4 regions of the Hymenobacter aquaticus genome follow, and region 4 is predicted to be linked to each of the others. Evidence: riboswitches for the same ligand, from Rfam matches in the RefSeq annotation. Region 4 holds a riboswitch; each other region holds the start of a gene.
The links. Region 4 has a riboswitch for S-adenosylmethionine ahead of E5K00_RS16135 (O-acetylhomoserine aminocarboxypropyltransferase/cysteine synthase family protein). Riboswitches for the same ligand answer to the same signal wherever they lie in the genome.
Positions count from the first base shown of each region.

Region 1: another riboswitch for S-adenosylmethionine. It lies ahead of E5K00_RS06530 (amino acid permease); the one in region 4 lies ahead of E5K00_RS16135 (O-acetylhomoserine aminocarboxypropyltransferase/cysteine synthase family protein).
Region 2: another riboswitch for S-adenosylmethionine. It lies ahead of metH (methionine synthase); the one in region 4 lies ahead of E5K00_RS16135 (O-acetylhomoserine aminocarboxypropyltransferase/cysteine synthase family protein).
Region 3: another riboswitch for S-adenosylmethionine. It lies ahead of E5K00_RS11240 (phosphoadenylyl-sulfate reductase); the one in region 4 lies ahead of E5K00_RS16135 (O-acetylhomoserine aminocarboxypropyltransferase/cysteine synthase family protein).

Region 1 covers NZ_SRLC01000001.1:1,597,333-1,602,589, reverse strand. Annotated here, with positions in the region: gene E5K00_RS06550 (fasciclin domain-containing protein) at 1-864, opposite strand, end outside; gene E5K00_RS06545 (hypothetical protein) at 1,110-1,985, shown strand; gene E5K00_RS06540 (EcsC family protein) at 2,053-2,781, shown strand; gene E5K00_RS06535 (TIGR02117 family protein) at 2,745-3,512, opposite strand; SAM riboswitch class I at 3,692-3,784, shown strand; gene E5K00_RS06530 (amino acid permease) at 4,062-5,257, shown strand, end outside.
Region 2 covers NZ_SRLC01000002.1:227,393-232,649, forward strand. Annotated here, with positions in the region: gene metH (methionine synthase) at 1-2,527, opposite strand, end outside; SAM riboswitch class I at 2,603-2,712, opposite strand; gene E5K00_RS13845 (alkene reductase) at 3,004-4,122, shown strand; gene E5K00_RS13850 (tetratricopeptide repeat-containing sensor histidine kinase) at 4,400-5,257, shown strand, end outside.
Region 3 covers NZ_SRLC01000001.1:2,711,142-2,716,398, reverse strand. Annotated here, with positions in the region: gene E5K00_RS11250 (sulfate adenylyltransferase subunit 1) at 186-1,463, opposite strand; gene cysD (sulfate adenylyltransferase subunit CysD) at 1,578-2,489, opposite strand; gene E5K00_RS11240 (phosphoadenylyl-sulfate reductase) at 2,623-3,378, opposite strand; SAM riboswitch class I at 3,666-3,756, opposite strand; gene pbpC (penicillin-binding protein 1C) at 4,062-5,257, opposite strand, start outside.
Region 4 covers NZ_SRLC01000002.1:813,960-819,216, forward strand. Annotated here, with positions in the region: gene E5K00_RS16125 (homoserine dehydrogenase) at 1-115, opposite strand, end outside; gene E5K00_RS16130 (homoserine O-acetyltransferase family protein) at 93-1,124, opposite strand; gene E5K00_RS16135 (O-acetylhomoserine aminocarboxypropyltransferase/cysteine synthase family protein) at 1,388-2,773, opposite strand; SAM riboswitch class I at 3,153-3,265, opposite strand; gene E5K00_RS16140 (LysM peptidoglycan-binding domain-containing protein) at 3,444-3,749, opposite strand; gene E5K00_RS16145 (hypothetical protein) at 3,972-4,388, shown strand; gene E5K00_RS16150 (lysylphosphatidylglycerol synthase transmembrane domain-containing protein) at 4,468-5,257, opposite strand, start outside.

The sequences.
Region 1 (5,257 bases), on a different contig from region 4:
GTTGCCGCCGCCCAGCGTGGGTAGCGTGGCATTGGCCGGCAGTTCCGTGGTAAACTGGGTGAACTGCCCGCTCTGGCTGCCCAGCGCCACGTGACCCAGCAGCACCTTGGTCAGGGTTTCCTTGGCGTTGGGCAGCTTTTCCAGGTCCTTGGGTTCGGTGAGGGTGATGCCAAACTGCTTATAGAGGTCTTTGAACGCTTGGTCGTTGGGGGCAAACACCGTGAGTTGGGGGCTGCCTTCCGACAAAGCCTCGCGCAGGCCGCAGTACACCACGGCGTAAACCAGGTACTGCAAATCGGGCTTGACAAACACCTTGGAGGTGCTGACGGCCACGGCCGACTGCACCACGTCGGCGCCGGTGGCCAGCAGTACTTTGTCGATGACGTGGACCGTGCCGTTGGAGGCCTTCACGTCAGTGGCCACGATGCGGGAGCCATTCACGTAGCGGCTGCCGTTGCGGCTCACGATGCGGCGCACCGGGCCCAGGGCTGAGGCCGACGAGGAACCGGGCAGCAGGGCGCTGCCGGCCAGGGTGCCCCCCGTAACGTGGTAGAACAGGGTGCTGGTCAGAAAGCTCGTTTGCAGGGCCTGCAAATCGGTGGCCTGCCGCAACCCCAGGCGGGCAAAGGCCGAGTTGTCGGGCGCAAAGACGGTATAGTTGCCCTGGGGGTCGGCCGGGTTCTTGTTGGACAATATCTCAACGACGCCCCCGCGGATAGCCGCATCTTCGAGCACGCTGAAGTCGTCGTTGGCTACGGCAATGCCGGCAATGGAGGGGTCGGCCTCCGTGCTCTTGGAACAGCCGGAAAAGGTGAGAGCGGCCACAAAAAGGGCGGCGGCCAGGGAGGGTAAGGGGTAGTTCATGGGCAACAGGCGGTTAGAAAAGGGGCGAGAGTACGGGACCGTAACTGGGCATACAAACGAACGGGCTGTACCAGTGGATTTTCCGGTCCGGACCACCCAAAAAAATAATTTCCGGGCCCGGAAATCCGCCGGTGAAACCCGCCGCGTAAATCTGCGGCCCGGGAAAGCTGAACAGTATGCCAGTAGTATTGTTTTTCCGGGGCAACGCACTCTTTCCGACCTGTTTACTCCCTTTTTCTGCCTGTATGCACAAGATTTACTCGTTTTCCCTGCTGCTCGCCACTGCGCTGGCAGCAGCAGCCTCCCCCGCCCGGGCCCAGAGTTTGGTCAGCGGCTTCATGGTGGGCAAAGGCCACGGCTCGGTTTCGTTTACGGGCACGGCCGAGCAGTACAAAAGCGTATTCCTGGTGCCCGAGAAAGTCAGGGAAGTGCCGATTTTCCGGGAAATCAAGGTTTCCTCGGTGAGCGTGTACGCCAACTACGGTATCACCGACGAGATTGAGGCCGTGGTCAGCCTGCCTTACATTAAGTCGGAGGGCGAGGGGAATGGGCAGGGCTACGCCAACAGCCGCAGCGGCTTGCAGGACATTTCGGGCCTGCTCAAGTTCAAGGCCTATTCTGCCACCGTGGGCAACAGCGTGCTGGATCTGCTGGGCGTGGTGGGCGTCACGACGCCGGCCAGCAACTACCAGTCGAACAAGGGGCTGGAGTACATTATTGCCATCGGCAACCGGGCTACCAAGTTCAATACCCTGGGCATTGCCCACCTCAAAACGGCTTCGGGCGTGTTCCTGACCGGGCAGGCCGGCTACAGCCTGCGCACCAACCGGGTGCCCAACGCCTTCATTGCCGACGCCAAGGTGGGCTACGCCGGCCTGAAGCTCTATGCTGAGGCCTGGGCCTCGTTCCAGCAGTCGAGCCATAAGGGCACCGACATTCTGCAGCCCGGCTTCGACTTGTACTTCCCCGCTACCCGCGTCAACTACACCCGCGTGGGGGCCAGCGTGTTCCGGCCCATTGCCAAGGGCGTGGGCCTGGTGCTGGGAGCCAGCCAGTACGTAGCGGGCCGCAACCTGGGCAAGTCGACGGGCGTGTCGGTGGGCGTTTCCTACAACTACTAGGCTTTGCTGCTCACGCGGCGGGCAGCAAAGGCGGCGCCCGACAGCGCCGCCTTTGCTATCTTGGGCCATGAGCACTTACGAAGAGCAGGCCCGGGAAGAATTACGGCAGTGGCAGCAAAAGATGCAGCGCCCCCCGTCGTATCTGAACCGCTTTGCCCGCCGGGTGCAGATCCGGCTCAATAACCTGCTGCCCGAAAAAGTGCACCGCGTGCTTACGGCCGCCATCCGGCAGATGGTGCAGGGCGTGCTGCTGGGCTCGCGCTACACCTCCCGCCGGCCCTTGCAGGATGCCACCCTGGAGGCGCGCGAAAACGCCGTGCGCCAGCACGTGAAGCTCTACCGCACCACGGCCGCCGCTGAAGGCGCCGTGACCGGCGCGGGCGGCCTGCTGCTGGGCCTGGCCGATTTTCCCCTGCTGCTCAGCCTCAAGCTTAAGCTGCTCTTCGAAGTGGCCGCCCTCTACGGCTTCGACGCCCACGACTACACCGAGCGGCTCTACCTGCTGCACGTCTTTCAGCTGGCCTTCTCTAGCCAGCACAGCCGCAACCAGGTCTACCGCCGGCTGGCCGACTGGGACGCCTACCGCCACACGCTGCCCACCGACCCCCAGGCCTTCGACTGGCGCGCGTTTCAGCAGGAGTACCGCGACTACATCGACCTGGCCAAGCTGGCCCAGCTGGTGCCCGTCATTGGGGCGGCGGTGGGGGCGGTGGCCAACTACAAGCTGCTCGAGCAGCTCGGCGACACGGCCATGAACTGCTACCGGCTGCGGCTGGGGCTGGCCAAGCCCGCGTAGGACGCCGCCCGCCGCACGATGTTGCTCACCACGTGGGGGCCGCGGTGGCGGTACTGGTAGAAAATGCCCGAGTCCAGGGCCGTCCAGAAGCAGGCGCGCTGCCCGCTTTCTTTCAGGCCGTTATTGGCCCAGGTGTTGCAGGTAAACAGGAAGCTGTAGGTGCGCTTGGCTTCGTAGAAGGCATCATATTGGCCGTAGCTGTGGCCCCGGATGTGCTGGGGGCGGCCCTGGGCGTCGTAGTCGAAGCTGCCTTTGATGTAGTCGATCAGGCGGGCGTACTCGGCCTGGCTGATGCGGATCTTCACGCAGTCGTCGCCCTCCTGCAGGCGCTGGTGGAAGGTGACGTGCATGGCCGAGGAGCTCAAATAGAACATGGCCTTGAAGGCGGTGCTGGGCTTGAGCTCGGCCCAGGTGGGCGTGTCGAGGTAGAAGCCCTTGTCGCCCCAGCCGAAGCCCACGTAGGGCGCCGACGTATCATTAGCGGGCGTGTTCTGGAAGGGCACCAGCTCGCTCCAGTCGATGTAGCGGCTGCGCACGGGCACCACGATGTCGGTGTGCACCCCGTTGGAGAGAATGTAGATATCCACGTCTTCGGCCGGGTCCTGGTCGTGGGTGTTGACCGGGATGCGCGACAAAACAAAGGACGAAGCCGCGTATACGCCCACGATGCCCACGAGCGAGGCGGCGGCGTAGCCGGTAATCTGAAGCGTTTTTTTAAGCGTTGGATGCATCACGGGAGGAAGTTGCCAGGTCAGAGGAAAGTGCGGGGCGCGGGTGGGCCGGTGGTGGCACCTACTGCTTTTGCGGGCAATTGGTTGGGGCGCGCCGGGGGCGGCCCGGCCGTCGGGTTTGCAAATCCGGTGGGGGCGGGGCTACCTTTGTGCCATCAATTCTTTACTCCAAAGGATTGTTTTTATACAGAGGCGCTGAGAGACAGGCTCGAAGAAGCGTCGGCAACCATCCGCAACTGCCGGAACGGTGCCAATTCCTGCTCATATAAAAACAAGTTGCCGTGGACTGCTTCCCCAACCGCCCCGTTTCCTCTCTTGCTCCTGTGCGCCGCCGGGCGCGGCTGGCTGGCTGTTGTTGCTGTTGTTGAAGCGTCGGGCCCTGAGCCCCGGCGCGGCCTGAGGCCGCGCCCCATTGCCTTTTCCGTCTCTCTTTTCTGATGCCCGCGCCGGTTCCCGGCCGGCCCCGCCGTGTGCGCCTGCGTGGCTGCGCTGCGCGGGATGGGTGTCGCTTACTCTCTCGCGAAGCCGGGCTTCGCGCCATTTCCTCTTATGCTTAAAAAATCACTGGAGCTGCTCCGCGCGGAAGCAGCCGAAACGGGGGCCGGCACCCTGAAACGAAGTCTGGGCGGCTTCAGCCTGATTGCCATCGGTATCGGCGTCATCATTGGGGCGGGCTTGTTCTCGCTCACCGGCATTGCCGCCGCCAACAACGCCGGCCCGGCCGTGACCCTGTCCTTTCTCGTAGCGGCGGTGGGCTGCGCCTTCTCGGCGCTGTGCTACGCCGAGTTTGCCTCCATGGTGCCCGTGGCCGGCTCGGCCTACACCTATTCCTACGCCACGATGGGCGAGCTGTTTGCCTGGATCATCGGCTGGGATTTGATTCTGGAGTACTCGGTGGGGGCCGCCACGGTGGCCATCAGCTGGTCGCAGTACCTGGTGCGGGTGCTGGGCAAGTTCAACCTGCACATTCCGGCCCAGCTGGTGATGTCGCCCTTCGAGCAGGCCACTCTGGCCGACGGCTCGGTCATCTCGGGCCTGGTCAACGTGCCGGCCATGCTCATCGTGCTGGCCATTACGGCCATCATCGTGCGCGGCACCCAGGGCTCGGCCTGGTTCAACGCGCTGGTGGTGAGCCTCAAGGTGGCGGTGGTGCTCGTGTTCATTGCCCTGGGCTGGCAATACATCGACCCGGCCAACTATCAACCCTACATTCCGCAGAACACCGGCACGTTCGGGGAGTTCGGCTGGAGCGGCATCCTGCGCGGGGCCGGGGTGGTGTTCTTCGTCTTCATCGGCTTCGACATCGTGGCCACGATGGCCCAGGAAACCAAGAACCCGCAGCGCAACATGCCCATCGGCATCATCGGCTCGTTGCTGGTGTGCACCGTGTTGTTCGTGCTCTTCGGCCACGTCATGACCGGGCTGGCCAACTACACCGAGTTCAAGGACAGCGCCGCGCCGGTGGCCATTGCCATCGAGAAAACGCCCTACGCCTGGCTCAGCTCGGCCATCATCGTGGCCATTCTCATTGGCTACACCTCCGTGATTCTGGTTGATCTGATGGGGCAGAGCCGGGTGTTCTTCTCCATGTCGAAGGATGGGCTGCTGCCGCCGGTGTTTGCCAAGGTACACCCCACGTTCCGCACCCCGTTGCAGTCCAATCTGCTGCTGGGCGTGTTCATCAGCCTGTTTGCGGGCTTCGTGCCGATTTCGGTGGTGGGCGAAATGACCAGCATCGGCACCCT
Region 2 (5,257 bases), 590 kb from region 4:
GGGAGGTGGTGGCCCCACCGATGAGCAGCGGGGTTTTGAGGCCGCGCTTTTCCATTTCCTGGGCCACGTACACCATTTCATCCAGGCTCGGGGTAATCAACCCGCTGAGGCCGATAACGTCGACTTCCTGCTTCACGGCTTCGTCCAAAATTCGCTCTAGGGGCACCATCACGCCCAGGTCCACGATGTCGAAGTTGTTGCAGGCCAAAACCACGCCCACGATGTTCTTGCCGATGTCGTGCACGTCGCCTTTCACCGTGGCCAGCAGAATCTTCCCGGCCGTTTGCCGCTCCGAGCCCTGCTTGTCGGCCAAGAGGTAGGGCTCCAGGTAAGCCACGGCCTTTTTCATCACCCGGGCCGACTTCACCACCTGGGGCAGAAACATCTTACCGGCCCCGAACAGGTCCCCTACCACGTTCATGCCGGCCATCAGCGGCCCTTCGATGACTTCGAGCGGGCGGCCCACCTGCTGGCGCACTTCCTCGGTGTCCTGGTCGATAAACTCGGTAATACCTTTCACTAAAGCATGTTGCAGCCGCTCGGCTACCGGTAGGCTGCGCCAAGCGTCGGCCACTACTTCGGCCTTGTCTTTTTGCTTGACGGTGTCGGCAAAGTCCACCAGCCGCTCGGTGGCGTCGGGGCGGCGGTTGAGCAGCACGTCCTCCACCAGCTCCAAAAGGTCCTTGGGAATTTCGTCGTAGACGCCCAGCTGCCCGGGGTTCACGATGCCCATATCCAGGCCGGCCCGGATGGCGTGGTAGAGGAAGGCCGAGTGCATGGCCTCGCGCACCACGTCGTTGCCGCGGAACGAGAAGCTGATGTTCGACACGCCGCCGCTGGTCAGGGCGCCGGGCAGGTTCTGTTTAATCCACCGCACGGCCTCAATGAAGTCCAGCGCGTAGTTGCGGTGCTCCTCCATGCCGGTGCCCACGGTCAGGATGTTGGGGTCGAAAATGATGTCCTGGGCCGGGAAACCGACTTCGTTCACCAGAATATCGTAGCTGCGCCGGCAGATTTCGACGCGCTTCTCGAAGGAGTCGGCCTGGCCGTTTTCGTCGAAGGCCATGACCACCATGGCGGCCCCGTAGGCGCGCACGGTGCGGGCCCGCTCCCGGAATACTTCCTCGCCTTCCTTGAGCGAAATCGAGTTGACGATGCTCTTGCCCTGCACGCACTTGAGGCCCGCTTCCAGCACGCTCCACTTCGAGGAGTCAATCATGATGGGCACCCGGGAAATGTCGGGCTCCGAGGCAATCAGGTTTAGAAACGTCGTCATGGCCTGCTCCGAGTCGAGCATGCCTTCGTCCATGTTCACGTCGAGCACCTGGGCCCCGCCTTCCACCTGGTCGCGCGCCACTTGCAGGGCCTGCTCGTAGGCCCCCGTGCGAATCAGGCGGGCAAAGGCCCGGGAGCCGGTCACGTTGCACCGCTCCCCGACGTTGACAAACAGCGAATCGGGGTAGATGCCGAAGGGCTCCAGGCCGGCCAGGCGGGTGGCCCGGGGCACCGTGGGCAACTGACGGGGCTGGTATTTCTCGGCCAGCTTGGCCAGCTCGGCAATGTGCTGGGGCGTGGTGCCGCAGCAGCCGCCGGCCACCGTGACGATGCCGTCCTTAAGGTAGTTTTCGACGATGGCCGCGAATTCCTGGGCCGACTCGTCGTAGCCGCCGAAAGCATTGGGCAGGCCCGCGTTGGGGTAGGCCGAAATGTGCACGTCGGCCAGGCGGCTCAGCTCCTTGATGTAAATCTTGAGCTGGTCGGCCCCCAACGCGCAGTTCAGGCCCACGCTCAGCAAAGGCAGGTGACTGATGGAGTTCCAGAACGCCTCCACCGTCTGCCCGCTCAGCGTGCGGCCCGAGGCGTCGGTGATGGTGCCCGAAATCATGACCGGTACCACTTTGCCGCCCTCGTCGAAGAACTTCTGCACCGCAAACAGGGCCGCCTTGGCGTTGAGCGTATCGAAGATGGTTTCGATGAGCAGCGTGTCGGAGCCGCCTTCCACCAGCCCGCGCACCTGCTCCAGGTAGGCCGTGGCCAGCTCATCGAAGGTCACGGCGCGGAAGCCGGGCCGGTTCACGTCGGGCGACAACGAGGCGGTGCGGTTGGTGGGCCCGATGGCGCCAGCCACGAAGCGGGGCTTGCTGGGGTTGCGGGCCGTAAACTCGTCGGCGACTTCCCGGGCAATGCGCGCCGACTCGTAATTAAGCTCGTAGACCACGTGTTCCAGCCCGTAGTCGGCCTGGGCAATGGTGGTGCCGCTGAACGTGTTGGTTTCCACCATGTCGGCCCCGGCGGCGAAGTAGTCGGCGTGAATGCCCCGGATGATGTCGGGGCGGGTCAGGCTGAGCAGGTCGTTGTTGCCGCGCAGGGGCTTGGGGTGGTCGGCAAAGCGGGTGCCGCGGAAGTCGGCTTCCTCCAGCGTGTGGCGCTGAATCATGGTGCCCATAGCACCATCGAGCACGAGGATGCGCTGCTGCAGAATGTCGTAAAGCGGGGAGTCGGGGCGGCGAAGCGTGGTCGGTTGCATATCGGCTCTTCTGGGGAAATACGGGGCTAAACACTGCCTTATCCAGAAAGAGCCGCGCGGGAAAGTCGCGTGCCGTACTTATCTTCTTCCTGAGCCGTAGCCTCGGAATGGGAGTTAGCACCTTGTTTTATTTCAGGTTGCTAAGACGTCGTCGGGCCCAGTCCCTCGGTCTTTCTGGATAAGTAACACAGCGAATATACAGCGCGGAAATCCGGAATCCAATTCTGGCGGTACTTGCCGGTGGAATATATTATGTTTTGAAGAAAAGATGGTAATTATTCCAATTTGCTTGACTGTTTGCGGGCGAAAACGGCGCTTAAATGCTGTTTTAGCAATATTCGGGCGGCTTACGTTCAACCGGCGGCCCGCTGCGCCGCCGCCGGTCGGGTAAAACTTTTATGTAGGTACATTGGTTGGGAAGCAACATCCGGCCGGCCACGGCGCCGGCTTTCCATTTTGCTTCATTATTCTCAATCATGAGCCAAGCTTCCAACCTCTTTTCGCCCTTCCAGATGGGCGCCGTTTCGCTGCCCAACCGGCTGGTAATGGCCCCCATGACCCGCAGCCGGGCCAACAACGACGGCAACGTACCCACCGACTCGACGGTGACATACTACGAGCAGCGCGCCTCGGCGGGCCTGATTATCACCGAAGGCGCCCAGGTGTCGCCCCAGGGCGTGGGCTACGTTTTCACGCCCGGCATCTACTCCGCGGCCCAGGTAGCGGGCTGGCGCAAGGTAACCGACGCGGTGCACGCCGCCGGGGGCCGCATCTTCATTCAGCTCTGGCACGTGGGCCGCATTTCCCACCCCGACTTCCACAACGGCGAGCTGCCGGTGGCTCCGTCGGCGGTGCAGCCTACGGGCGTGCAGGCGTATACCACCAATGGCATGCAGGAAATTCCGACGCCCCGGGCCCTGGAAACGGCCGAGGTGAAGGCCATTGTGGAAGACTTCCGTCAGGCTGCCGCCAACGCCAAGGAAGCCGGCTTCGACGGCGTTGAAATCCACGGCGCTAATGGCTACCTGGTCGACCAGTTTATTCAGGATGGCACCAACCAGCGCACCGACGAGTACGGCGGCAGCGTAGAAAACCGCGCCCGGTTTGCCCTCGAAGTAGTGCAAGCCGCCGCCGACGTGTTCGGGGCCGACCGGGTGGGTATCCGCCTGGCCCCCACCGGCGCAATGGGCGGCATCACCGACTCGGACCGCGTGCGGACGTTCCGCTACGTGGCCGAGCAGCTCAATGCTCTGGGGCTGGCGTACCTGCACGTCATTGAGGCCCTGCCCGGCCACCCCATGGCCGCCGCGCCCGGCGTGCCGGCCGTCGCCGCCGAGCTGCGCAAGGTCTTCACCGGCCCGTTTATTCTCAACGGCGGCTACACCCAGGAAACGGCTGAAGCCGCCCTGGCCAACAACGAAGCCGACCTGATTGCCTTCGGCGTGCCCTTCATTGCCAACCCCGACCTGGTGGAACGCTTCGAGCAGGGTACGGCCCTGAACATGCCCGATCAGGCCACGTTCTACAGCGGCGGCGACAAAGGCTACATTGACTACCCCAGCCTGGAGGAAGCACCCGTGGCAGCCAAGCAATAGGGGCCGAAAAACAAAGGTGCAAAGCCCCGCCGCAGACTCTCTGCGGCGGGGCTTTTTCGTTGGCAGCTAGCGGGCCGGAACAGGCTGGCGCAAGGATGTATAGGATAAATTAAGTACCTTATAAATAAATATAGTATTATACATTCCTTTACCTTCGTACCATTATCCAAACGAGGCCTCTCCGTATCCCGCGGTATTCGGGCCGTGGGCCGGGAGCGGGCACCCTCGGGCGTGACGGCTTCGCGGCTCGGTACGGACGGGGCGCTGCTTGCCGTGTATGCACAACTGGCTTACCATGCTCGCCTCCGCCCTGGGTCTGCTGCTGCTGGGCTGGCTGGGAGCACCGCTTCGGGCGGAGGCCCAACACCGCGCCCTGGACAGCCTAAAGACGCTGGTGCGCACGGCCCCGGCCGATACTACCCGCGCCCAGGCGGCTTACGCGCTGGTGCCCCGCTACGTCACTTCCGATACGGTGCAGGCCTGGAGCTACGCGCGCCAGGGTCTGGCCCTGGCGCACCGCTCAGGCGACAAGGCCACCGTAGCCGCCGCGCATCTGGTGCTGGGCAACCTGTACGACTATGCCGGGCGGCATGCCCTGGCCCGGCGGCACTTTCACCAGGCCCGCGCCATCTACCAGCAGCTGTACCGCACTACCCGGTCGGGGCGCGCGCTGAAAAGCCTGGCGGCGACGTACGTCAATCTGAGCAACATCTGCTCGCGGGAAAACGACTACCAGCAGGCCACCGGCTTTTTGCTACGGGCCGCCCGCTACCTGGTGCAGGCCGGCGACAGTGATTTGCTGGTGACCACCTACCACAACCTGGCCGGGCAGTTTTTTGAGCTGAACCAGATGGACAAGGCGCTGCGCTACGCGACTTTCAGCGCCCGTATTGCCGCGGCCCGCCCCGATCTGGAGGCCCGCTTCAGCAGCTACCTGGCTACGGCCAGCATCTTGCTGCAGCTGCGGCACTACCCCGAAACCCGGCAGTATCTGGAGCAGGCCCGGGTGCTGCTGCCTCAGATGGCCACTTCTTCCTATCTGTATAGCTACTACCAGAACACGGCCGACTACCACTTGGCGCAGCACAACTACCCGGCGGCGGCCACCAACTTGCGGCAGGCAATAGCCCTGGTG
Region 3 (5,257 bases), on a different contig from region 4:
TGGTGCCTAGTGCTTGGGGCTTGGGGCTTGGGGCTTGGGGCTTGGTGTCTGGGGCTGTTGGCCTTTGCTACAGAAATAGAAGTGTTGGTAAAGGACAGTAGGAGAGCCTGATGTTCTGTTCTCTTGCTGCTAAGGACCAAGGACCAAGGACCAAGCACTAAGCACTAAGCACCAAGCACTAAATCTTAAATCGTGAAGCCCAAAGGCTCGGGCACGAAGCTATTCTGCATGGCCTCCACCATGCCGGCGGCCAGCGTGTCGCCGCTGAGCTCATCGACGAGGATAAAGGCGCCGGTAGCGCGGTTCTGCTGGTAGGAATCCACCACCAGCGGGGCGGCGGTTTTGAGGCGGATGCCCACGATGTCGTTGAGCTGGGCCGACTCGGTGGCGGCGCGGCCAAACGTGCGCACGTTCACCTTGTAGGTAATAGCCGACACGACGGCCTTGACCACCGCCGAGTGGTGCTGCACCAGCAGCTTGCGGCCGGGCCACAGGGGCCGCTCGTCCATCCAGCAAATCGTGGCTTCCAGCTCTTTGGCCACGTGAATCTGGCTGCCGACGGGCACGATGGAGTCGCCGCGGCTGATGTCCACGTCGTCGGCCAGGCGCAGCACCACGGCCTGGGGCGCGGCGGCGCTGTCCACTTCCTGCTGGTTGACCTCAATGGCCTCAATCACCGACTCCTGGCCGCTGGGCAGAATGTGGACCCGCTCGCCCCGGCGGTACTCCCCGCTCTGGATGCGGCCGGCGTAGCCGCGGTAGTCGGGGTAGTCGTCGGTCTGGGGCCGAATCACGAACTGCACCTGGAAGCGGGGCTCGCCAATGGCGGCTTCCTCGAAGGCCGGCACGCTTTCCAGGTGCTCCAGCAGGCTGGGCCCGGTATACCAGCTCAGGTTCTTGGACCGCGTCACGATGTTGTCGCCGAGCAGGGCGCTGATGGGAATGGCCGTTACCTGGGGTAGCTTGAGCTGGTCGGCCACGGCGGCGTAGTCGGCCACAATCTGGTCGAACACGGCCTGGTCGTTGCCCACCAGATCCATCTTGTTCACGGCCAGCACGAAGTGCCGGATGCCCACGAGCGAGGCAATGAGCGAGTGACGGCGTGTCTGCTCCACCACGCCCTGCCGGGCATCGACCAGCACGATGGCCAAATCGGCAGTCGAAGCGCCGGTGACCATGTTGCGGGTGTACTGCACGTGGCCCGGCGCGTCGGTGATGATGAACTTGCGGCGGGGCGTGGTGAAGTACTTGTAGGCTACGTCGATGGTAATGCCCTGTTCGCGCTCGGCGCGCAGGCCGTCCGTCAGCAAGGCTAAATCCACGGTGCCGTGCACGGTAGGCCGGTTTTCCAGGGCCGCCAGCACGTCCAAGGACACGGAATCAGAATCGTAGAGCAAACGGCCAATGAGCGTACTCTTGCCGTCGTCGACGCTGCCGCAGGTAATAAATCGGAGAAGATCCATCTGTGAATTAGTGAGTTAGTGAATTAGTGAGTTGGTTGGCGATTTTGGGAGTTGTTAGGCATCTGCGCAGGCAGAACGACAACTCACTAAATCGCTAAGTCACTAATTCACCGTTTAGAAATAGCCGTTGCGTTTGCGGTCTTCCATGCCGGCTTCGGAGATGTTGTCGTCGAGGCGGGTAGCGCCCCGCTCGCTGACTTTGGCGCTGAGCAGGTCCTGGATGATGTCGTCGATGGTGGCCGCGTCGCTTTCCACGGCGGCGGTGCAGGTCGAGTCACCGACGGTGCGGAAGCGGACCTGGCGCTCCACGATTTCGTCGGTTTCGTCGAGGCGCAGGTGCTCATTCAGGCCCAAAAGCTGGCCGCTGGGCAGCACCACGCAGGTGCGCGGGTGGCCGAAGTAGATGCTGGGCAGGGCAATGTTTTCGCGCTGAATGTAGCGCCACACGTCCAGCTCGGTCCAGTTCGAAATCGGGAACACGCGCACGTTTTCGCCGCGCTGAATCCGGCCGTTGTACACGTTCCAGAGCTCGGGCCGCTGCCGCTTGGGGTCCCACTGCCCGAACTCGTCGCGCACCGAGAAGATGCGCTCCTTGGCCCGGGCCTTTTCCTCGTCGCGCCGGGCCCCGCCGATGCAGGCGTCAAACTGAAACTCTTCGATGGTTTCGAGCAAGGTGTAGGTTTGCAGCGGGTTGCGGCTAGGAAACTTGCCGCCCGGCTCGCGCAGGCGCTGCCGCTTGATGGTGTCCTCCACCGAGCGCACGATGAGCTTTTCGCCCAGCTCGGCGGCCAGCGCGTCGCGGAACTGGAGCACCTCGGGGAAGTTGTGGCCGGTATCGACGTGGACCAGCGGGAAGGGGAAGCGGCCGGGGCGGAAGGCTTTTTCGGCCAGGCGCGTCAGCACGATGGAGTCTTTGCCGCCCGAAAACAGCAGGGCTGGCCGCTCAAACTGGCCCGCTACTTCCCGCAGAATATGAATGGCTTCGGCTTCGAGCCGGTCGAGGTAATCGAAATGGGGGGTACTCATATAGCTCTGATGTCAGTTGTTTATTCTGTCATCCTGAGCAGAGCGAAGGACCTTTGGCAGTTGAACGAGTATCGTTGCACCGACTCGTTCTGGTGTGATAAGGTCCTTCGCAAAGCTCAGGATGACAAGCGGACTAATTGGCCAAAACCGGCTCCACCACCGGGTCGGGGCCGTTGTGGGTGCCGTGCAGGCCGCACTCCTTGGCCGACTGGTCTTCCCACCACCAACGCCCGGCCCGGAAATCCTCGCCGGCCCGGATGGCCCGGGTGCAGGGCGCGCAGCCGATGCTCACGAAGCCCTGCTGGTGCAGCGGGTTGAACGGGATGCTGTGCGCGTGCACAAAGTCCCAGCACTGCTCGAAAGTCCAATCGAACAAGGGGTGAAACTTGAGGAGCTGGTGGCCGGCGTCCCACTCCACCGCGTGCATGTCCTGGCGGTTGGCCGACTGCTCGGCCCGGATGCCGGTAAACCAGGCCTGCTGGCCCCGCAAGGCCCGGCGTAGCGGTTCTACTTTCCGGATGCCGCAGCACTCCTTGCGGTTGTCCACGCTGTCGTAGAAGCTGTTGGGGCCTTTTTCGCGCAGGAGCTGCTCTACGCTGGCCTGCTGCGGGAAGTAGGGCTCAATGGCCTGGCCGTAGCGCCGCAGGGTTTTATTCCAGGTGGAATAGGTTTCCTGGAAGTTGCGGGCCGTGTCCAGGGTGAAAACCTTAATCGGCAGGTGGTGCTCGAAAATCAGGTGGGTGATGATCTGGTCTTCCAGGCCGAAGGACGTCGAGAACGTGGCAGTACCGGGAAACTGCGCGGCTACGGCCGTCAGCACTTCCACGGCGGAACGCCCGGCGAGCTGCTGGCGCAGGTTCGGGACCAGCGCCTCAGAGGCTACTTGCATGATTCGAAGAGGATGTGGTTTTCCGCAGCGGAAACACCGGCTTTCGGGATGCCCGGGGCGCTAAAGCGTAGCGCGGCGGCGGGCCGACTAACCTGCGGTAGTCAGGAAAAAGGTTGTGCCCAAGCAGCTCAGCTAACGGAGCTTAGGGCACGGCAGGAAAAGGAAGGGACGTGGCCTGCTACCAACACCGACAGCACATCATCATGCCACAACATCCAGGCTGTAAAGCAGCAGAGAAGGTCGGAGAAGAAGTGCGGGCGTTGGACAAGGTTTTCACGACGACGTTGTTTTTATATGGTCAGGACTTGGCACCGTTCCGCATTTGCGGTGGTTGCCGGCGCTTCGTCGAGCCTGTCTCTCCACGCCTCTGTATAAAAACAATCCTTTGATGGGGAAAGAATTGGTACTACAAAGGTAATAGCAGGAATTTCATAATTGCAAGTTATAATGCGGATAGCTGATTGATTACTGTTGGTATTGGATGTAAATTATTGTAATGCAAGTTGTTGTGATTGGATGTAAACTATGGGCAGTATAGTTGTATTCCAAAATTATTATTACCTAAAGTTATGATGGATATTGCACTAAGCTATGACTGCTGGCAACCTTGTCTTATTTCCGCACGGCATAAATTGACCGTAGAGCCCGGCTACAGTGCTACGAGTTGCGGGCCGGAACTGGTCTTACAACTCGTTTACCACAATCTGAATGTCCGTATTGCGGCCGTGGTCATCGGCGCAGGAAATCTTGACCGCGCCAGTCGGCGGGCGGAAGAATACCCGCTCGGTAGCCGCGGCCGTGCGCAGAAACTGGTCGTTGACGTACCACGACACCTGGCGTACCTCGTTGTCGGTGGTGCAGCTCAGCAGCAGCTGTTGCTGCTCGCCTTTGGTCAGCACGTACTCGGTGTTGGCCAGGGGCGAGGTAATGCCCGGGGCCTGGTCGCGGCCGCCGCGCACGAGCTGGCAGGCGGGGTTGTGGGGCGGCTGGCGGCGGTAGGGTATGCCCTGGGCTTCCTTGAAAGCGGCCACTTCCGGCAGCAGGTTGGGGTACAGTTCGCGCCGGTAGCCGGTGGCCGGCGCGCAGGCCCGGCAGTAGGTGTATTGCCCGTCGGCCGAAAGCAGGACCTCTTTCTGGTGCTGGCAGCGCAGCCCGGCCGACACGCCGGGCAGGAAGTAGTCGATAATCTGGTTGGGGCAATTCTCGCCCGGCGGCCGGCCGGTTTCGGCGCACACCAGCCGGAAATCGAGGCTGGCGGGCGGCTGAAACCAGTTGTTGGGCGAGTTGTAGGCCAGCGTGTTAAACAAGTCGAAGAGCAGGGGCGTGGCAATGTCGGAGCCGGTGAGGGCCGGGCTGCCCTGCCCGCTGAAGTTGCCCACCCACACCCCGATGGTGTACTCCCGGTTGTAGCCGATGCTCCAGGCGTCGCGGCGGCCGTAGCTGGTGCCGGTTTTCCAGGCAATCTTGGGCAGGCGGAGGCTGGTTTCGTAGCCCACGGGCAAATCGGGGCGGGTGAGCTGGGCCAGGATGTCGGTGATGAGAAACGCCGAGGCCTCGGAAAAGAGGGTTGAGTGTTGGGTTGGTTTGGCTGACTGCTGTTGCTTCCGGCCCGGGGCTGCCGGCTCATTTCTACTTCTTCGCTCTTCACTATTACTGGCGAAGCGCAGGGGCCCGTACTGCCCACCGGCCGCCAGGGTCACGTAGAGGTTGGTCAGCTCTTCGAGCGTGGCCCCGCAGCCGCCCAGAATGGTGCTCAAGCCCAGGTGGGGGGCACGTTTGGCCACGGTGCGGAAGCCGGCGGCCCGCAGCTGGGTGGTAAAGGTGGGCACGCCCAGCTCCGAGAGCACCCGCACGGCCGGAATGTTGAGCGAATAGGCCA
Region 4 (5,257 bases):
TATCGTAGAGGCCCTGCCCCACGCAGCCGAAGCCGATGAGGCCCACGCGCAGGGGCGCGGCCAACGAAGCCGCCAGGGCCGATACAGCGAGGTTAGTGGACGAGAGTCGGGACATAAAACTGTTCTAAAAGCTGGGTGATTTGGCCGGTTTCAATCAGGAAACCGTCGTGGCCGAACTGCGAATCCATTTCAGCATAAGCCGCGCCCGGAATGTGGCGGGCCAGCAACTGCTGCTCACTGGGCGGAAACAGCACGTCGGAGCTGATGCTGATGACCAGCGTGCGGGCCCGGATCTGGCGTAGCGCGGTGGCTACGTCGCCCCGGCCCCGGCCCACGTGGTGCGTGTCCATCGTGCGCGACAGGGCCACGTAGCTGTAGGCGTTGAAGCGGGCCACAAGCTTGTCGCCCTGGTGCTGCTGGTAGGAGCTGGCCCGAAAGGCGTCGAGGCGCTCCGGGTCGGGCTCGGCCTGGGTGCGGCCGTAGGCCTCGTAGCTGCGGTAGCTGAGCAGGGCCGTGGCCCGGGCCGCCTTCAGGCCCCGCTGCCCGCCGGTGGGCGTGCCTTCGTGGTAGGTAGCATCGGCAAAAACGGCCAGGCGCTGGGCCTCGTTGAAGGCAATGCCCCAGGGCGAGTGTTGGGCGTTGGTCGCCAGCACCACTAGATGCGCAAACACCCCGGGTTGCTGAATGGCCCATTCCAGCGCCTGCTGCCCGCCCAAAGAGCCCCCAATCAGAGTATGAATCCGGGTCAGGCCCAGCTCCTGGCGCAGGGCCTCGTGGGCCGCCACCAGGTCCCGAATCGTGACCAGCGGAAACTGCTGATACAGCGGCTCCGCGGCGTTGCCGGTCGGAGTCAGCGGGCCGGTGCTGCCGTAGCACGAGCCCAGCACGTTGGCGCACACGATAAACCAGTCGGCCGGGTCGAAATAGTCGCCGGCCCCGAACAGGCCGGGCCACCAGCCCAGCACGTCGGCATTAGCCGTGAGGGCGTGGCACACCCACACCACGTTGTCGCGGGCGGCGTTCAGGGTGCCAAACGTCTGGTAGGCAATCTGCACCGGGGCCAGCGTCGCGCCGCTTTCCAGCACGAGTCCCGCCGACAGGTTCAACAGCCGTAAGTCAGTCATTGCAGTAGGTAGTTTGCGGCTGCCAGCCCGGCAAGGGGCGGCAGGCGTTGAGTTCAGTACAATAGCACGCGGGCTGAACCGGTCGGGCCGCTCTCATCAGTCCCACCCAATGAAGAACGTGCGGACCGGGGCCGGCTCAGCCCGGGCTATTGCGGAATGGTCAGGATGATTCCTCTCTCACAACTCCTCATCCTGCCACCCATTGCGCTGCCGTAGCTGGAGTGGGCCGGCACTCTCGCTGCCGGCCCTGTCTCCTCTCTACTTTAGACCTCCAGCGGGGCAGCGTGTTCTACTTCGGGCTGCACCACGGTGTCCTCGTCGTCATCGGAGGTCGTGGGAGCCGCGTTGCGCACGGCGTCGAAGGCCTGGGCCAGATCCGCGCGGATATCGTCGAAATGTTCAATGCCAACCGACAGGCGCAAGGAGGTGGGCGTCACGCCGGCGGCGCGCTGCTCTTCCTCGGAAAGCTGCTGGTGGGTAGTGGCCGAGGGCTGAATAATCAGCGTCTTGGCGTCGCCCACGTTGGCCAAATGGCTTACCAGCTTCAGGTTGTCGATAAACTGGGTGGCCGTTTCCTTGCTGCCCTTGATGCTGAAAGTCAGCACGCCGCCGTAGCCGCGCTTGAGGTATTTCTGGGCCAGGGCGTGGTAGGGGCTGCTCTTCAGGCCCGGATAATTCACACTTTCTACCTGCGGGTGCTGCTCCAGCCAGGTCGCAATGCGCAGGGCGTTTTCCACGGTGCGGTCGACGCGCAAACTCAGGGTTTCGAGGCCGATGAGCAGCTGCCAGGAGTTGAAGGGGCTGATGGCCGGGCCGAAGTCGCGCAGGCCTTCCACCCGGGCCCGAATGATAAAGGCAATGTTGCCAAACGGCCCGTTCTTGCCGAATACGTCGTTGAATACCAGGCCGTGGTAGCCTTCCGAGGGCTCGGTGAACTGCGGAAACTTGCCGTTGCCGAAGTCGTACTTGCCGCCGTCCACAATCACGCCGCCGATGCTGGTGCCGTGCCCGCCAATCCACTTCGTGGCCGACTCCACCACGATGTGGGCGCCGTGCTCCAGGGGCCGGAACAGGTAGCCGCCCGCCCCGAAGGTATTGTCCACAATCAGCGGCAAATCGTGCTTGTCGGCAATGGCGGCAATCCGCTCGAAGTCCGGAATGCTGAAGCTGGGGTTGCCGATGGTTTCGAGGTAGATGGCCTTGGTGTTTTCGTCAATCAGGGCCTCAAAGCTGGCCGGGTTGTCGCCGTCGGCAAAGCGCACCTCGATGCCCAGGCGCTTGAAGGCCACTTTAAACTGGTTGTAAGTGCCCCCGTAGAGGTGGGAGCTGCTCACGAAATTGTCGCCGGCCTGCAGAATGTTGTTCAGAGCAATGAACTGCGCCGCCTGCCCCGAGCCCGTGGCGAGGGCGGCCACGCCGCCTTCCAGGGCCGCCACGCGCTGCTCAAACACGTCGGTGGTGGGGTTCATCAGCCGGGTGTAGATGTTGCCAAATTCCTTCAGGGCAAACAGGTTGGCCCCGTGTTCGGCGTTCTTGAACACGTAGGAAGTGGTCTGGTACAGCGGCACGGCGCGGGCACCGGTAACGGGGTCGGGCTGCTGGCCGGCGTGGAGTTGCAGGGTCTCGAATTGCAGGGCTTGCGTAGACATGATGAGGCTGGTTTAGGAAATTCCGGGGAATTAAGTTTCAGGTAATCAGTAGCTTGGGCGCCAAACGGCGGCTGCCGCAAGTGCTTCCGGGCCCTGACGAGGGCGACGGCGAAGCGTAGGCCAAACCCTGCGACGAGACGCACCACGGGTGGCTTCGAACGGCGGGGAGGCAGGAAAAAAGGAGGGAGGGGGAGAAGCTAGGCGCTCAGCGGCCGGCTAGCAACAGCAACAACACGGGGTGCAACAGCACAGGCGCATTCGGCCGGCCGGCACAGCGGCGACGAAAGCACGAAAACCCATCGGCAGTTCAGCGGGCCCGGGGGCGGCGGAAGCGGATGGGGCAAAAAAGAAGGATGCGGGGGCGTTTTCCATGGTACTCGACTTATAGCTCCCGCCGGCCTTACGCCTTGCGGGCAGGAATTGGCACCTTTCATCAGATGAAGGTTGCCAGCGGGTCAGGGAGCCTGTTCTCTCGCCGCTTCTGTATAAATTCTTTCAAACTGTCCCATCGTTCTGGGAGAGTACCGGGTTGGTGACTGCAAATGTACAGCTGGAATTGAAAAGACCAAATCCCGCAAAAAGTTTTTTTATTCTTGCCAAAAATCAAGACCAGAAAAAACGCCGCCCGAAGCTCGGGCGGCGTTTCCAACCTTTTTCTGCAAAAAAGGACCTAAAGGGTAGGGAGCGTCAGCTGCTGGCCCACTTCGATATGGTCGGGGTTCGCGCCGATAATGGCTTTGTTGGCTTCGTATATCTGGTGCCACTTGGAGGCGTCGCCGTAGTGGTGCTTGGCAATCTTGGAAAGCGAGTCGCCGCTGACAACCGTATAAGAGTCGCCTTTTGCGGCGGCGGGTTGCGTGGTGGCCGCGCCGGGGGCGGCATTGCCGAAGAAGTCCGTGCCGCCGGTTTGGGGCTTGGCAGCGGGTTGAACAGGTTTTTCTTCGCCTTTATTGCTGAGGAAATCAAACAGTCCCATGAGTGTGTGTTGGTTAGAGTGAGGAGGAGATGGTGCCGGATGTGCCTGAAGGCCACGGCATCAGAGCATCTTACGCCCTTGTTTTAAATTGGTTGTACTGGCATCAGGCCCAGCCGTTGGCAGCTTAACCCTTTCGCCTTTGCCGCGTAAGAACCGCAACGCTGGCCGCCGTAGCGCGGCTGGCAACTGGTTTTACTCCTCCTTCCAAACCCCTTCTTTCTCATGAAAAATCTCCCCACTTCCTTCCGCTTGCTCACCGGCCTGCTGACGCTGGTTGTTCTGTTTCTGGCCTCTTGCGGTAGCAAGGAAGGCAAAGTCGAAGGCGTCAACATGCTCTACGGTACCGAGAGCAAAGTCTGGAAAACCGACAAGGAGCTCAGTGTCGGCGGCGACAAAGTGAAGCAAACCGACGCGCAGGAAGACGAGCGAATTACGTTTTTCGCCAACGGCCAGTACAACATGACCTCGCCCGCCGGGGCCGTCAATGGCAAGTACACCTTCGACCAGCCCAACAAGAAAATCATGCTGACCCCCGACGGCGCTACCACCAGCAACAGCTTCGATGTGGTAACGCTGACCGACGACAAGCTCACGCTGAAAAGCCCCGAGGGCGCCGAGCTGCGCCTGGAAAAGGAGTAGCTTAGCCTCCGCACTATACAAAAAAGGCCCTTCCGCACCGCGCGGAAGGGCCTTTTTTGTGTCGGCTGCAAGTGGCTTGCTACGGGTGCTTGTGGCCGGCAAAAACCCGACCCACCCAACGCGGCAGAAACACCGCGCCCAGCACCAGATACAGATAGTACGTGACGATGCGGTAGAGCAGCACCACGAAGTTGGTCATGGTGGGCGTACCGATAAACTTGCCGAAGAAGGTGGGAAAAGCGCCTTCGGCAATGCCGGCCCCGCCGGGCGTAATGGCCAATAGCAGAATGACTTTGTAGGTGAGGTTGCGGCCGAAAATCAGCAGGAACTCGTCCCAGCTCACGTTGACGAAGGCCGCAATGATGCAGCCGATAACCAGGTAGCGGGCCGTCCAGACGAAGAACGTGGAGCCGATGGCCCGCAGCCAGTAGCCGGCTCCGTTGCCGCGCAGCTGGGCCGAGGCCCACACCACCTCGTTGCCGTGCTGATAGGCCTTGGCCCGCCACCGCCGCAGCCCCCGCAGGGAAAACAGCCGCACCATCAGCCGCTTCACCGACTGCGGATTAACGAAAATGGCGTACAGCATCAGCAGCGCGTAGAGCGTCACCAGCACGTAGCTCACCACGAATGCTACTTTGAGCGTAGTCACCAGCCCGCCCTGCAGGGCCTCGTGCGGGTACAGCGCGTTGCCGGCCAGCCACACCACCAAAGGCACCGTCACGACGTAGTAGACGTTGTCGAGCAGGGCCGTGACCATCACGTAGGCCATCGACTTTCCCAGAGAAATACCTTCCTTATTGAGAATAAACGAGGCCACGGCCGTGCCGCCCACGGCCGAGGGCAGCACGCAGGACGCAAATTCCCAGATC